Regions from separate parts of the Streptomyces sp. NPDC056169 genome, predicted to be linked through region 4. Evidence: riboswitches for the same ligand, from Rfam matches in the RefSeq annotation. Region 4 holds a riboswitch; each other region holds the start of a gene.
What was found. Region 4 has a riboswitch for cyclic di-AMP ahead of ACFC0G_RS04110 (C40 family peptidase). Riboswitches for the same ligand answer to the same signal wherever they lie in the genome.

Region 1: another riboswitch for cyclic di-AMP. It lies ahead of ACFC0G_RS28565 (peptidoglycan DD-metalloendopeptidase family protein); the one in region 4 lies ahead of ACFC0G_RS04110 (C40 family peptidase).
Region 2: another riboswitch for cyclic di-AMP. It lies ahead of ACFC0G_RS23965 (transglycosylase SLT domain-containing protein); the one in region 4 lies ahead of ACFC0G_RS04110 (C40 family peptidase).
Region 3: another riboswitch for cyclic di-AMP. It lies ahead of ACFC0G_RS14400 (transglycosylase family protein); the one in region 4 lies ahead of ACFC0G_RS04110 (C40 family peptidase).

Annotation. Positions count from the first base shown of each region.
Region 1 is NZ_JBHJUO010000018.1:84,429-87,627, forward strand. Features, by position in the region: gene ACFC0G_RS28560 (tyrosine-protein phosphatase) at 1-810, opposite strand, end outside; cyclic di-AMP (ydaO/yuaA leader) riboswitch at 1,204-1,359, shown strand; gene ACFC0G_RS28565 (peptidoglycan DD-metalloendopeptidase family protein) at 1,364-2,407, shown strand; gene ACFC0G_RS28570 (SGNH/GDSL hydrolase family protein) at 2,558-3,199, shown strand, end outside.
Region 2 is NZ_JBHJUO010000014.1:121,282-124,480, reverse strand. Features, by position in the region: gene ACFC0G_RS23970 (alpha/beta family hydrolase) at 1-794, shown strand, start outside; gene ACFC0G_RS23965 (transglycosylase SLT domain-containing protein) at 788-1,690, opposite strand; cyclic di-AMP (ydaO/yuaA leader) riboswitch at 1,696-1,879, opposite strand; gene ACFC0G_RS23960 (hypothetical protein) at 2,245-2,868, shown strand; gene ACFC0G_RS23955 (phosphocholine-specific phospholipase C) at 2,917-3,199, opposite strand, start outside.
Region 3 is NZ_JBHJUO010000008.1:26,749-29,947, forward strand. Features, by position in the region: gene eno (phosphopyruvate hydratase) at 1-320, opposite strand, end outside; gene ACFC0G_RS14400 (transglycosylase family protein) at 691-1,431, opposite strand; cyclic di-AMP (ydaO/yuaA leader) riboswitch at 1,435-1,608, opposite strand; gene ACFC0G_RS14405 (transglycosylase family protein) at 1,867-2,955, opposite strand; gene ACFC0G_RS14410 (cytochrome P450) at 3,140-3,199, opposite strand, start outside.
Region 4 is NZ_JBHJUO010000002.1:345,724-348,922, forward strand. Features, by position in the region: gene ACFC0G_RS04100 (ATP-dependent Clp protease proteolytic subunit) at 1-559, shown strand, start outside; gene ACFC0G_RS04105 (hypothetical protein) at 567-872, shown strand; cyclic di-AMP (ydaO/yuaA leader) riboswitch at 1,187-1,390, shown strand; gene ACFC0G_RS04110 (C40 family peptidase) at 1,394-1,870, shown strand; gene ACFC0G_RS04115 (ATP-binding protein) at 1,939-2,376, opposite strand; gene ACFC0G_RS04120 (8-amino-7-oxononanoate synthase) at 2,548-3,199, opposite strand, start outside.

The DNA.
Region 1 (3,199 bases), on a different contig from region 4:
GAGGAAGCGCTCCCGCAGCCGCTCACGGGTCTCCGGGGCCAGCTTGAGCCCCTCGGTCAGGTAGGTCTCCACCGAGCCCCAGGTCGCGTCGATCGTCTCGAACGCGGCCCGCAGGTACTCCACCCGCGCGTCGAAGAGCGGGCTCAGCAGCTCCATCACCTCGGGCGACATCGCGTCCGCGGCGGTGGAGCTGCGGCGCACCTTGTAGCGGCGGTGCGGGTCGTTCGACTTCACGTAGTCGGCCTCGATCGCCTCGCGCTCGACGTCGAGGGCGAGCAGCGTGATCGCGATGGAGAGGCCCGCGCGGTCCTTGCCCGCGGCGCAGTGCATCAGGGCAGGGACGCTCTCCTCCGCCATGGAGTGCAGGATCCGGCTGTGCTCCGAGGTCCGCTCGACGATCATCTTGCGGTACGAGTCGGACATCCGGGCGGCCGCCTTGCCGTCGCCCAGGATCTCCCGCAGCTGGGCGATGTCGCCGTCGCGCACCAGCTTCCAGAACTCCTTGCCGTCGGCCGGGTCGTTGAGCGGTATGTTCACGTTCCGCACGCCGGGGAGCTCGACGTCCGCGCCCTCGACCTTGCGGTCGGCCTCGTTGCGGAAGTCGAAGACGGTGTGCAGGCCGAGCGAGGCGAGGAAGGCGGCGTCCGCCTCGGTGGCGTGGGCGAGGTGGCCGCTGCGGAAGAGGCGCCCGGGTCGCACGGCGCGCCCGTCCGTCGTCGGCAGGCCGCCCACGTCCCGGAAGTTGCGGACCTCGGCCAGCTCGGGTTCGTTCGCTTCGGTGGGCGGGACCTGCGGCAGCTGCTGCGTCACGGATGCTCCTGGGGGTCGACGTTCGGGGGCCCGATGCGAGATCGGTGCCTAGGACAATCATCCAGGTGGGAGGGGGTCTGCGCACCCCCTCGGACGGGAATGGGCGATCTGTCCGAAATGAGGGGTAAGGGGGAACACGCCCTGTTTACAGGTGAGATGGGCCGAGCCGCGTGAGCAGGGTCATAGAAGTGACGGATCGTGGCCGAAGGCCCCCGGCAATTGCCGTACGGAAAAAGGAAATCGAAGGACCGTCATCGACGGAGGGTGACCGGAATTCCGCCCGGAATGCGGCCCGTGTAATGCCGGGGGAAATCTGCGGCTTGTTCGCTCCGACCCCGCTCGTCTAGCGTCACCGTCAATCCGGTCGGACCGCCGAATCCTGCCACCGTCCGGAATCCGCACTCATCCCATGCGTGGCAGGAGCGGGGGACCCAGGAAGTACGCCGGTCCCGCGACACAGGACGGCTCGGGGTGAAGCCGCGCGAGAACGCGGCCGGGCATCTCCAGTCCGAACCCGACAGCTCACCTCGTAGGCGCCGGAGAGGAATTCGCCATGCCCGCGAAGGGTAAGCACCGCCGTACCAGGACCAACCCGCTCACGCGTGGACTCGTCGCCGCCGGTACCGGAGGCGCCGTCGTCGCGCTTCCGCTCCTCGGTGCCACCGGGGCCCACGCCGCCGAGCAGGCCGCCCCGGCCGCCGTCCCCGCCCAGGCCGTCAGCGCCGCCGCCCAGGTGAAGGCGCCCGCCGCCCTCCAGGCCGCGCCGACCGCCGCCGCGAAGGCCGCGCCGAAGACGTACTCCGTCGTCAGCGGCGACTACCTGTCGAAGATCGCCGGCGAGCACCACCTCGCGGGCGGCTGGCAGAAGCTGTACCAGGACAACCGCCAGGTCGTCGGCGAGAACCCCTCGCTGATCCTGCCCGGCATGAAGCTCACCCTCGGCGCCAAGAACACCGCGCACGCCGCCCCCAAGCACGTCGCCCCGAAGAGCGCCGCGCCCAAGGCCGCCGCCGAGAGCACGCAGAGCTCCGAGAAGAACGGCGACACCTCGCGCGCCTCGCGCAGCAGCCAGCGCTCCGCCGCCCCGGCCGCCGCCTCCGCCGAGTCGCAGAGCTCGCAGTCCTCGCAGTCCTCGCAGACGTCTCAGTCGTCTCAGTCGTCTCAGTCGGCGGGTGCCGATACCTCCGCGTCCGGCTGGGTCACGCCCGTCGCCGGCGGCGGCTTCTCCACCCCGTACCGCGCCTCCGGCTCCATGTGGTCCTCCGGCTACCACACCGGTGTCGACTTCATCGCCTCCTCCGGCACCACCGTCCGCGCCGTCGGCGCCGGCACGGTCGTCTCCGCCGGCTGGAGCGGCGCCTACGGCAACGAGGTCGTCATCCAGCACGCCGACGGCAACTACTCGCAGTACGCCCACCTCTCCTCCCTCTCCGTCTCGTCCGGCCAGACCGTCAGCGGCGGCCAGCAGATCGGCCTCTCCGGCTCGACCGGCAACTCCACCGGCCCGCACCTGCACTTCGAGATCCGTACCTCCCCGAACTACGGCTCCGACGTCGACCCGCTGGCCTACCTGCGCCAGCACGGCGTCTCCGTCTGACACGCACGCTCCCCGGCGGCCCGGCACACCTGTGCCGGGCCGCCGGCGTATTCCGGCTTGGGAGAATCTTTATCGGTGGCATATGTCACCCGACGTCAACCCTTCCTTACGGTCGCGTAGGTCACATCCGAAAGGGAAGGATGTGCTCCCGTGGCAGACGATTCGAGATCAAGAGACAAGAACGCATTCGGGTCGTACGCGGCGATCGGTGACAGCTTCACCGAGGGTGTCGGAGACCCCGGACCCGACGGGACGTACGTCGGCTGGGCGGACCGCTTCGCGGTCCTGCTCGCCGACGAGCTGCCGGAGCACGACGACTTCCGCTACGCCAACCTGGCCGTACGCGGGCGACTGCTCGACCAGATCGTGGCGGAACAGGTCCCCCGGGCGAAGGAACTCGCCCCCGACCTGGTGACCTTCTGTGCCGGCGGCAACGACATCATCCGGCCCGGCACGGACCCCGACGACGTGGCCGAGCGCTTCGAGCGCGCCGTCGCGGACCTGACCTCCGCCGTCGGCACGGTCATGGTGACCACCGGCTTCGACACCCGCGACATCCCCGTGCTCCGGCATCTGCGCGGGAAGATCGCCACGTACACCGCCCACGTCCGGTCCATCGCGGACCGCTACGACTGCCCGGTCCTCGACCTGTGGTCCCTCAAGTCCGTGCAGGACCGGCGGGCCTGGGACGACGACCGGCTGCACCTCTCGCCCGACGGCCACACCCGCGTCGCCCTGCGCGCCGCCCAGGTCCTCGGCCTGCCGGTGCCCGCCGACCCGGACCAGGCGTGG
Region 2 (3,199 bases), on a different contig from region 4:
CCGCACGCGTCGGCGGCGAGGCCGACGAGACCGTGTGCGTCCGCGAGCCCGACTTCTTCTACGCGATCGGTCAGTTCTACCGGGACTTCTCGCAGACGACCGACGCGGAGGTGCTCGCCTGCCTCGACCGCAGCCGGGCCGCGCGCGGACCTGTCGTGCGGGACTCGGACGTCCGGATCCCGGTGACCGGAGCCACCCTCGGGGGACGGCTCGCCGTCCCCGACGGCGCGACCGGCGTCGTCCTCTTCGCCCACGGGAGCGGCAGCAGCCGGCACAGCCCGCGCAACCGCGCGGTCGCGGCGGCCCTGAACCGGGCCGGGCTCGGGACGCTGCTGTTCGACCTGCTGACCGAGAGCGAGGCGACCGACCGGGCGCACGTCTTCGACACCCCGCTGCTCGCCGGCCGGCTGGCGAGCGTCACGGAGTGGCTGGCCGGGGAGCCCGGGGGCAGCGACCTGCCGATCGGATACTTCGGGGCGAGTACGGGCGCGGCCGCCGCGCTGTGGGCGGCGGCCGATCCCTCTTCCGGTGTCGCCGCCGTCGTCTCACGCGGCGGCAGGCCCGACCTGGCGGGCGAGCACCTGGCCCGGGTGCGCGCCCCGACCCTCCTCGTGGTGGGCGGCCGGGACGCGCTCGTCCTGGACCTCAACAGACGGGCCCAGGCCCTGCTGCGCTGCGAGAACCGGCTGACCGTCGTCCCCGGCGCCACGCATCTCTTCGAGGAGCCGGGCGCCCTGGAGGAGGTGGCGGAGCTCGCCACGGACTGGTTCGCCGAGCACTTCCGGCGTCAGTAGGCCCCGTTGACGTTGTCGATGGAGCCGTAGCGGTCGGCCGCGTAGTTGCAGGCGGCCGTGATGTTGGCGACCGGGTCGAACAGGTCCGTGGACGTGCCCGGCACGTGATAGGCGTCGAAGGTCGGCTGGATCACCTGGAGCAGACCCTTCGAGGGGGTGCCGGCCACGGCGTTGGAGTCCCAGAGGTTGATCGCCTGGGGGTTGCCGGAGGACTCGCGCATCACGTTGCGGAGGATTCCGTCGTACGAGCCGGGGATGCCGTGCTGGGCCATGATGTCCAGCGAGGCGCGGATCCAGCCGTCGAGGTTGTCGGCGTACTGGGTGGCGGCTGCCGGGGCGGCCTGGACGGCAGGCGCGGCAGCGGGAACGGCCTGCGCGGCGGAGGCGCCAGAGGCGGCGGCCGGCGCCGCGGCACGGCGCTCGGAACGGCTCGCCCGATCCGTCGCGGTGGAGCTCTTCTTCTTCTGCACGGTGGCAGGCGCCGGGGCGGCCTTCGCGGAATCCCGACGAATCGTCAGTTCGAGACCGGGGTGAATGAGTGACGGATTGTCACCCACGGCGGACTTGTTGGTCCGGTAAATCGACTTCCAGCCGCCCTGAATTCCCTTCTTATGGGCGATCAAGGAAAGCGAGTCACCGCTGACGACGGTGTACGTACGCGCGGCGACGGGAGCGGACGGCACGGCGGCGGGCCGCGCGGTGGCGGGCTGCGCCGCGAAGGACTGCACCGCGTGGGACTGGGCGGCGATCCGGGGTGCGGCCGAGACGGTCTCGGCGCCGGCCGTGGCGGGCATGACCAGCGGCAGGGCCAGGGCGGCCCCGCCCGTTCCGGCGAGTGCGAGACCGCGGGAGACGGTGCGGCGGCGGGGGCGGCGGTGCTTACCGTGTGCAGGCATGACGGGATTCCTCTCCGGCGCCTGCGGGGTGAGCTGTCGGGTTCGGACGGGAGATGTCCGGCCGCGCACACGCGGCTTCACCCCGAGCCGTTCCGGATTCCGGACCGGCGAATTCGTGGGTCCCCCGCTCCTGCCGTCGGGTGAAAGGGAGGTGTTTCGGGCGGCGGCAGGATTAGGCGTTCCGCTCGAATGGGGGTGACCGTAGGCCAGTAATGCGACGGATAACAAGAGGAGCTGGTCGTTCGCTCCCGGAATTGGATCTCCGAATTCAAGGAATTCAAGATCGACCGGACTCGGACCCCGGTGAACTTCCGTGCGCGGTACGGCCTGCGGCCGAATGGGTGCCCGGCGGCGGCGAGGGAAAGTGAACCGCGTCACCCGGTGAGCAATGTCCGAATATGCGACGTAATTCCGTTGGTGAGTAAATAGGAGGAAATTAGCCTCTGTGGGCTGTTCGCCCGAGCCGGACTCTGATGGGGGGCTAGGTGTGGTCAAAAGTCGCAAACCCGACATTCTTCTTGAATGATGGAGGCCCCGACCCAGGAGCCCTCCGGATGCCGACCACCACCACCTCCCCGCTCAGCCCGGACACCCTCGACCGCGAGGCGGCCGCTCTCTTCGAGAGCGCCACCTGGCAGCGGATCGTCACCGACTGGACGGCCCCCGCACCGACGGTCGCCGAGCCGACGGCCCCCGCGCCGCCGGCCGACTGGCGGGCGCTGCTCTCCGTGCCCGTGGACCAACTCGTGGCCGATGCGCTCGGCGCGCTGCCGCCGCCCGCCCCCGCCGAGCGCACACTCCCGGGCCGGATCGGAGCCGTACTCCCGGACCGCCTCCATGCCTGGCGCCGGATCGGCCGCCCCGAGCTGCGACCCTCGGTCCACCTCGGCTACGCGCGGCTGGTGCTCACCGAGTGGGGCTGGCAGAACGCCCCGTACAAGCTGCGCGACGCGCGGGGGGCGCGCTGCGTCTGCGGCGCGCTCCTCGCCGCCCACCGCCTCGGCCACGGCGGCGCGGACACCATGAACGAGGCCGCCGCCTGGATCATGACCGAGCTCCGGTCCCGGGGGTGGCACGACCTGATCGGTCCGTGGAACCGGGCGCCCGGCCGGACGGCCGCCGAGGCGGTGGACCTCCTCGACGCGACGATCCGCCGGGCCGCGCACTCCGGCCGGTGACGGGCGGTGGTGCCCCGCCCGTGCCCGTCACCTGCCGGGTGCGGGGGTTCAGCCGGTGACGCTCGGGGCTCCCGTCTCGATGTGGCCGGTGTACCGGCGTGACCAGGTCCCGTCGATGTCGGCGAGGATCGTGAAGTCGTACCAGCCGCCGTTGTAGGCCACCGCGTTGAAGAAGTCCTCGCGGCTGGAGTTCGCCGGGACCGTGTACGTCCACGGTCCGTCCGTGCGGTACGCGTTCGAGCGGATCGTGAAGGTCACCGGCGCCGCAGAGGTGTTGGTCATCCTGAACCAGAGGGCCGTCCGGCCCGTCCCCGCCTCGGGCGCGAACCGG
Region 3 (3,199 bases), on a different contig from region 4:
GAGCCCTTGTTCTCCGTGGCGTCCAGGTCGAACATGGCCTGGTCGATCAGGCGCTGCTCGGTGGCGTCGTAGCCGACGAGCTCCGGGCCGATCTGCTCGATGACGGCGAGGACGGCCTTCTCGACACCCTTGCCCAGGTAGCGGTTCGGGTCACCGTCGCGAAGCTCGATGGCCTCGAACGCACCGGTGGAGGCGCCGGACGGAACAGCAGCACGGCCGGTGCTGCCGTCGTCGAGGCCGACCTCGACCTCGACCGTGGGGTTGCCTCGGGAGTCCAGGATTTCCCGGGCTACGACGACGTCGATGGACGGCACGAGCATCTCCTTTTTGGGATGTGACGCTGGATGTGACGCATGGCCGGTGCAGGGTCGCTCGGCCTTGCGACAAGAGCCTAACCGGCTCAGGGGGTCCGGTCGGCCGTGCGCCCGCCCCCTGGGACGAAAAAGGACCCAAGGGCATGCATCTCGGGACGAAGGACCCCAGATCTACTGGGCGGTAACTACGAAGTCCTCCCGAAAGGGTCCCGGTACACGCGGAACCCCGTATGTACGGAACCCCGTATGTACGGAACCCCGGACGCACGGAACCCCGGTCCGGCGCGCACGGGGGAGAGTGCGCCGGACCGGGGTGGTCACCGCGGGAGGGTCGTCGGGGTCGGGTGAGCCGCCGGACTCACCCGAGCCGCCGGGCTCACTTGAGGTGGAGCTGCTGGCCCACGTAGATGAGGTCGGCGTTCTCGACGACGTCCTTGTTCAGCTCGAAGAGCTTGGCCCAGCCGCCCTTGACGCCGTGCGCCTCGGCGATCTTGCTGAGGGTGTCGCCGGCGACGACCTTGTACTCGCCGTCACCCTTCTTGACCACCTTGCCGGTCGGGGTGGTGACCGTCTTCTTGGTGGCGGCCTTCGGCGCGGCGTGCTGCTGCGTCGACTGCTTCGGGGCCTGGCGCTGCTCGCTGCGGGTGGTCGGCTGCTCGGCCTTCCGCTCCTGGCGCGGCTGCTGCGTCTGCTGCTGGGGCGCGGCCTGCTGCGGCGCGCTCTCGGCGGAGCCGCCGTCGTACGAGGCGCCGGAGAGGCCCACGCCACAGGACGGCCAGGCGCCCTTGCCCTGGCCCGCGAGGACCTTCTCGGCGATGGCGATCTGCTGGGACTTCGACGCCTGGTTGGCGGTCGAGGCGTAGGCGGTGCCGCCGTACGCGGCCCAGGTGGAGGCCGAGAACTGGAGGCCGCCGTAGTAGCCGTTGCCGGTGTTGATGGCCCAGTTGCCGCCGGACTCACAGGCGGCGACGGTGTCCCACTCGGAGACCGTGGCGGCCGAGGCGGTGCCCGCGGTCATCAGCGGGGCGGCGACGGCGACACCGGTGACACCGACGAGGGTGACGACCTGGGTGGCCTTGGAGGGACGACGGTGTTTGCCCTTACCGGAAAACAGCATGGAGATTCTCCTCACCGACGCCTGTGAGGTGAGCTGTCGGGTTCGGGCCGGAAAGTTGCCCGGCCGCGTGTCCTAGCACGCGGCTTCACCCCAAGCCGGTCATCGGCCGTCTGTCTCAACGGCCGGGACCGGCACTTACCTTGGGTCCCCCACTCCTGCCTTCGGCGCTTACGCGACGACTGTTCCCATCGGCCGACGGCAGGATTCGGCGTTTCGGTCGACGGGGCCCGCGGTGGCGAGCGGTTACGACCGTAGACACAGACCCACCGGAAGTTCAAAGAGGCGTATTGCGGAAATATCGCCCCTACTTGCCTTCCGGCGGGGGGTGTTTGCGCAGGTGAGAGGTGACGGGAGCAAAGTTCGCGGACGTGACACGCCAGTTGGGGCGAAGAGACCCATGTCTCACTTACCCAGAACCGGACATACGCCCCCGAACTACCCGACCTTCGTCTCCGCCTTCTTCTCCGAACCGATCGTCAGGTCAAGGCTCTGACCAGGGACGATGAGGTCCGGGTCGACACCCACGGTGCCGCGGTTGGCGTCGTAGAGGGCGTTCCATCCGCCGGGGAGTTCGTTCTCCTGCGCGATCTCGGACAGGTTGTCACCGGGCTGCACGGTGTACGCGCCCGAAGTGCCCTGACTGTCCGTTGTGCCCGAATCCTTCGTCGCGTCAGTCGTGGGCGTGGCGGCGGAGCTTTCCGCCAGCTCGTCCGTCGATGAGGCGTGTCGGCCGGATTCAGACAAGGTGTCCGTCTTGCCGGTTTCCTCCGGGGCCGCCTCGCCCCGGTGCTTGCCGGTGCCGGGCGTGGCCGACGAGGTGTCACCTGTCGGCGTTTCGGGCGATACGGGCGTAAGGGACGCATCGGGCGTGGCCGGGGTGGTCGAGCCGCCCGTCGGCGTGGTCGGGTCCGTCGGCGTACCGGCGGTACCCGGAGCGGTCGGGGTGCCCGTGGTGGCCCCCGTCGCCGGAGCGGTCGGGGTGCCCGTGGTGGCGGGCGCGGTGGGCGTGGCGGAGGCGGTCGACCCGGCGGGGGCCTTCGACGGCGTACCGGCCTCGGCGGACCCGGTGGACCCGGCGGTCTTCTCCGCGGCCTTCTCGTCCGCGGCGGCCTCCGAGGGCGTGATCGGGACGCCCGCGGTCCGGTTCGACTCCGCCACGGGCCCGGTGGGCGCCTTCGGGGCGGCGGCCGGGCCGGGGTTGATCCCGGTGGCCCTGCCGTCGTTCGTGAGGCCGGCGATGGGCGCGCAGGTGGCCCAGTCGGTGCCGCCGGCGGCGAGCGCCTTGTCGGCGATCGCGATCTGCTGGGCGCGGCTGGCCAGGTCGGGGCTGGGCGCGTAGGCGAGGCCGCCGTTCCGCTCCCAGCTGTCCTGGGTGAACTGGAGGCCGCCGTACATGCCGTTGCCGAAGTTGGCGCTCCACTGGCCGCCGGACTCGCACTCGGCGACCCGGTCCCAGGTGGCCGCGTCGGCGGCGGAGGCGGAGCCGGTGGCGAGCAGCGGCAGCGCCAGGGCGGATCCGGTCACTCCCGCGGCGACGACGATGGCGGGGGCCTGACGGGGGCGACGGTGTCGTCCGTTCCCGGAGCGCATAGGGAGGCCTTTCGCGTGACGGCTGAGACTGCCGGGAAACGTAGCGGCATTCGAACACCCATCACAAGTCGATGGCCCCCCGATCACGTAAAGATCACAGTCTTGACGATCCGTCAGTTCACCGCAGCCGTACGGAAGGGGAGAATTCCACCGGAAGCGTGCGCAATCCCCGCATGAT
Region 4 (3,199 bases):
CCCGTACTCGAAGCTTCTCGAATCCCGGATCGTCTTCCTCGGCACGCCGGTCGACGAGACCTCGGCCAACGACGCCATCGCCCAGTTCCTCTACCTCGACCACGCGGCGCCGGGGCAGGACATCTCCCTCTACATCAACTCCCCCGGCGGCTCGATCAGCGCCATGACCTCCATCTACGACACGATGCGGACGCTCTCCTGCGACGTGGAGACCACCTGCCTGGGCCAGGCCGTCTCCACCGCCGCCGTCCTGCTCGCGGCCGGCACCCCGGGCAAGCGCCTGATCCTGCCCGGCGCCCGGGTCACGCTCCGGCAGCCGACTCTGGACGAGCCCCTCCAGGGACAGCTCAGCGACCTCGACCTCCAGGCGGCCGAGCTGCTGCGCCTGCGCGAGCTGGTCGCCGGGATGCTCGTCGAACACACCGGGCAGGACCAGGAGCGGATCGACGCCGACATCGACCGCCTGACCGTCCTGGACGCACCCGCGGCCGTCGCGTACGGCCTGGCGGACCACGTCGTCACGAGCCGGCGCGCCGGCGCCGGCGGCACGGCCCGGTGAGCCGGCCGTGGTCCCCGAGCTGCCGCCACTGCCGGCCCTGACCCGGGCCGAGGGTGAACTCGTCGACGCGTACCTCGAAGTCGTCGACCTCCTGGGAAAGATCAATCCATCCAGAGGTACGCATACCTATGGGGCGTTGCGCGCGGCCCAGGCCCTGGTGGGGCGGGCGGAGGCCCTGCGCGAGGCGCTGACGCTCATGCATAAACGGGGCGAGAGTGAGGTCCACGCGGACACATTGGCGCGCGCCCTAAGGGTGTTGGACGGGGAGCGCCGGGCGGACCGCGTCACCGTCCGCCGGACTCGGGCGAGTTGACATATCCGCGTGTCGTGTCGAGGTCCGGTCGGCCGACACGCACCGCAGAAACCCTCCCCCGTTCGGCGTAGTCGACGAGTCGACATATGCAGCGGGCGAGTTGCGCAACAGGTGTACGCATCTGGCGGAATCGAACGTTCCATCGCTGGTACGGGGCTCGTCGGCCAAACCTCCGAAGATCACAAAGGGGTGCTGTCCACCCGAACGGATCAGTCGTGAGGAGCCTCACATATCGCCGTTTCAGCTCGGTTTTCGCCCATGTCGTGGGTCAAGATCCGTGTCGACGACAAGCCCCCGCCACCGCGGCGGGGCGGTCCGGGCGGACGCCGAGTCCTGCCGCTGTCCCGGACGTCTGGTCGACAGGAGTGGATCGGCAGGAGTGGAGGACCCAATCAGTACGGAACGTTCGCGCTGTCCCAGCGAGGCCGTTCCTTGGGGTGAAGCCGCAGCCGCGGCCGGGCATCTTCGCCAGCCCGAACCCGACAGGTCATCCTTCGCAGGCGGCTGACGAAGGGTTGCGCATGACCGCGCAGATGCATGTCCCGTCCCTGCTGTCCCGGGCCGGAGCCGTCTCGGCTCTCACCCTCGCCGCCGTCGGCGGCACGCTGTTCGCCCCAGGTGCGGCAACGGAGGCCCAGGCAGCGACGACACACGCGAACAAGGCACTGAGCGTCGCCGCCGCGAAGAAAGGATCGCCGTACCGGTACGGAAGCACCGGACCCACCCGGTTCGACTGCTCCGGTCTGACGCTCTACGCGTACAAGAAGGCGGGCAAGTCGCTGCCCCGCACCGCGCAGCAGCAGTACAACAAGACCCGGCACATCTCCTCGGCCAGCCGGCAGAAGGGGGACCTGGTCTTCTTCCACTCCGGTGGGAGGGTCTACCACGTCGGCATCTACGCCGGCAGCGGCAAGATCTGGCACTCGCCCAAGACGGGCTCCTGGGTGAAGCTCGACAAGATCTGGTCGTCGAAGGTCTACTACGGCCGCGTCCGGTGACGATACCCGGGCGCTGACGCCCGATGAGGGGTGCGGTGGCGCCGCCGCACCCCCGCTGGGGACGAGCCCTACACCGGGGCCACCCGGGCCGCCGTCCACGGGAGGGTGATCCAGACCGTCTTGCCGCCCTCCTCGGTCGGAGTGACCGAGAGGCGGCCGCCGGCCTCCGCCGCGAGGACGCGGATGATGACCATGCCGCGCCCGTTGTCCTGCTGGACCGCTGCCGGGAGACGGCGGGGCCAGCGGGGATGGCTGTCGGTCACGCCGAGGTGCAGGCGCTCCTCCCGCTCCAGGCGGAGGTCGATCGTGAAGGTCGGCGACTGCCCGAACGTGTGCTGCACGGCGTTGGTGGCCAGTTCCGAGACGATCAGCCGGATCGAGTCCGCGATCTCCGCGGCGCCGTCGAGCCCCCAGTCCCCCAGGACGTCCGCGACGTATCTCCGCGCCGTGGGGACCGAGGCGGGATCGCTCGGCAGAGTGACGGATGCTTCCTGATGGTCTGCCATGGCGGCGCTGTCCCTTTCCCGCCGGGGACACCACCCCGGATTGCGCTTCGCGTCAGAGTGCTCTGATCGTCCCGCCCCGTCCGGTGTTCCACCACGATATGTGCGCATCTATCGCCCGAAGCGGTGAACTCTGCTCCCCGGAAACGCTCTTGGGCAGCGGAGTTCACCCGGTCAGACGGCGGCGGGCGCGGTCCGCAGGATGGTGTCGACCGCCCGCCGGACCTCGGCGTCCGTCAGGTCGGCGCGGGCCGTGAGCCGCAGCCGCGAGATGCCGTCCGGCACGGACGGGGGCCGGAAGCACCCGACCGCCAGACCCTGCTCCCGGCAGTCGGCCGCCCAGCGCAGCGCCGCCTCCGGCGAGGGGGCGCGCACCGAGACGACGGCCGCGTCCGGCCGCGCGGCGGTCAGACCGGCCGCCGTGAGGAGCTCGTACAGGGTGGTGGCGACGGTCCGTGCCCGGCCGGCGAGCGCCGGTTCGCCGGCGATCAGACGCAGGCTCGCGAGCGCGCCGCCCGCCGCTGCCGGGGCCAGCCCGGTGTCGAAGATGAAGGTGCGCGCCGTGTTCACGAGGTGCTCGACGACCCGGGCCGGGCCGAGGACCGCGCCGCCCTGGCTGCCGAGGGACTTGGAGAGGGTGAGGGTGGCGACGACGTCCTCGTCGCCCGCCAGGCCGGCCTCGTGCAGGGCGCCCCGGCCGCCGTCGCCGAGGACGCCGAAGCCGTGGGCGTCGTCGACGACGAGCCCGGCGCCGTGCGCCCGGCAGGCGTCGGCGAGCTCCGGCAGCGGCGCCTTGTCCCCGTCGACGGAGAAGACGGAGTCGCTG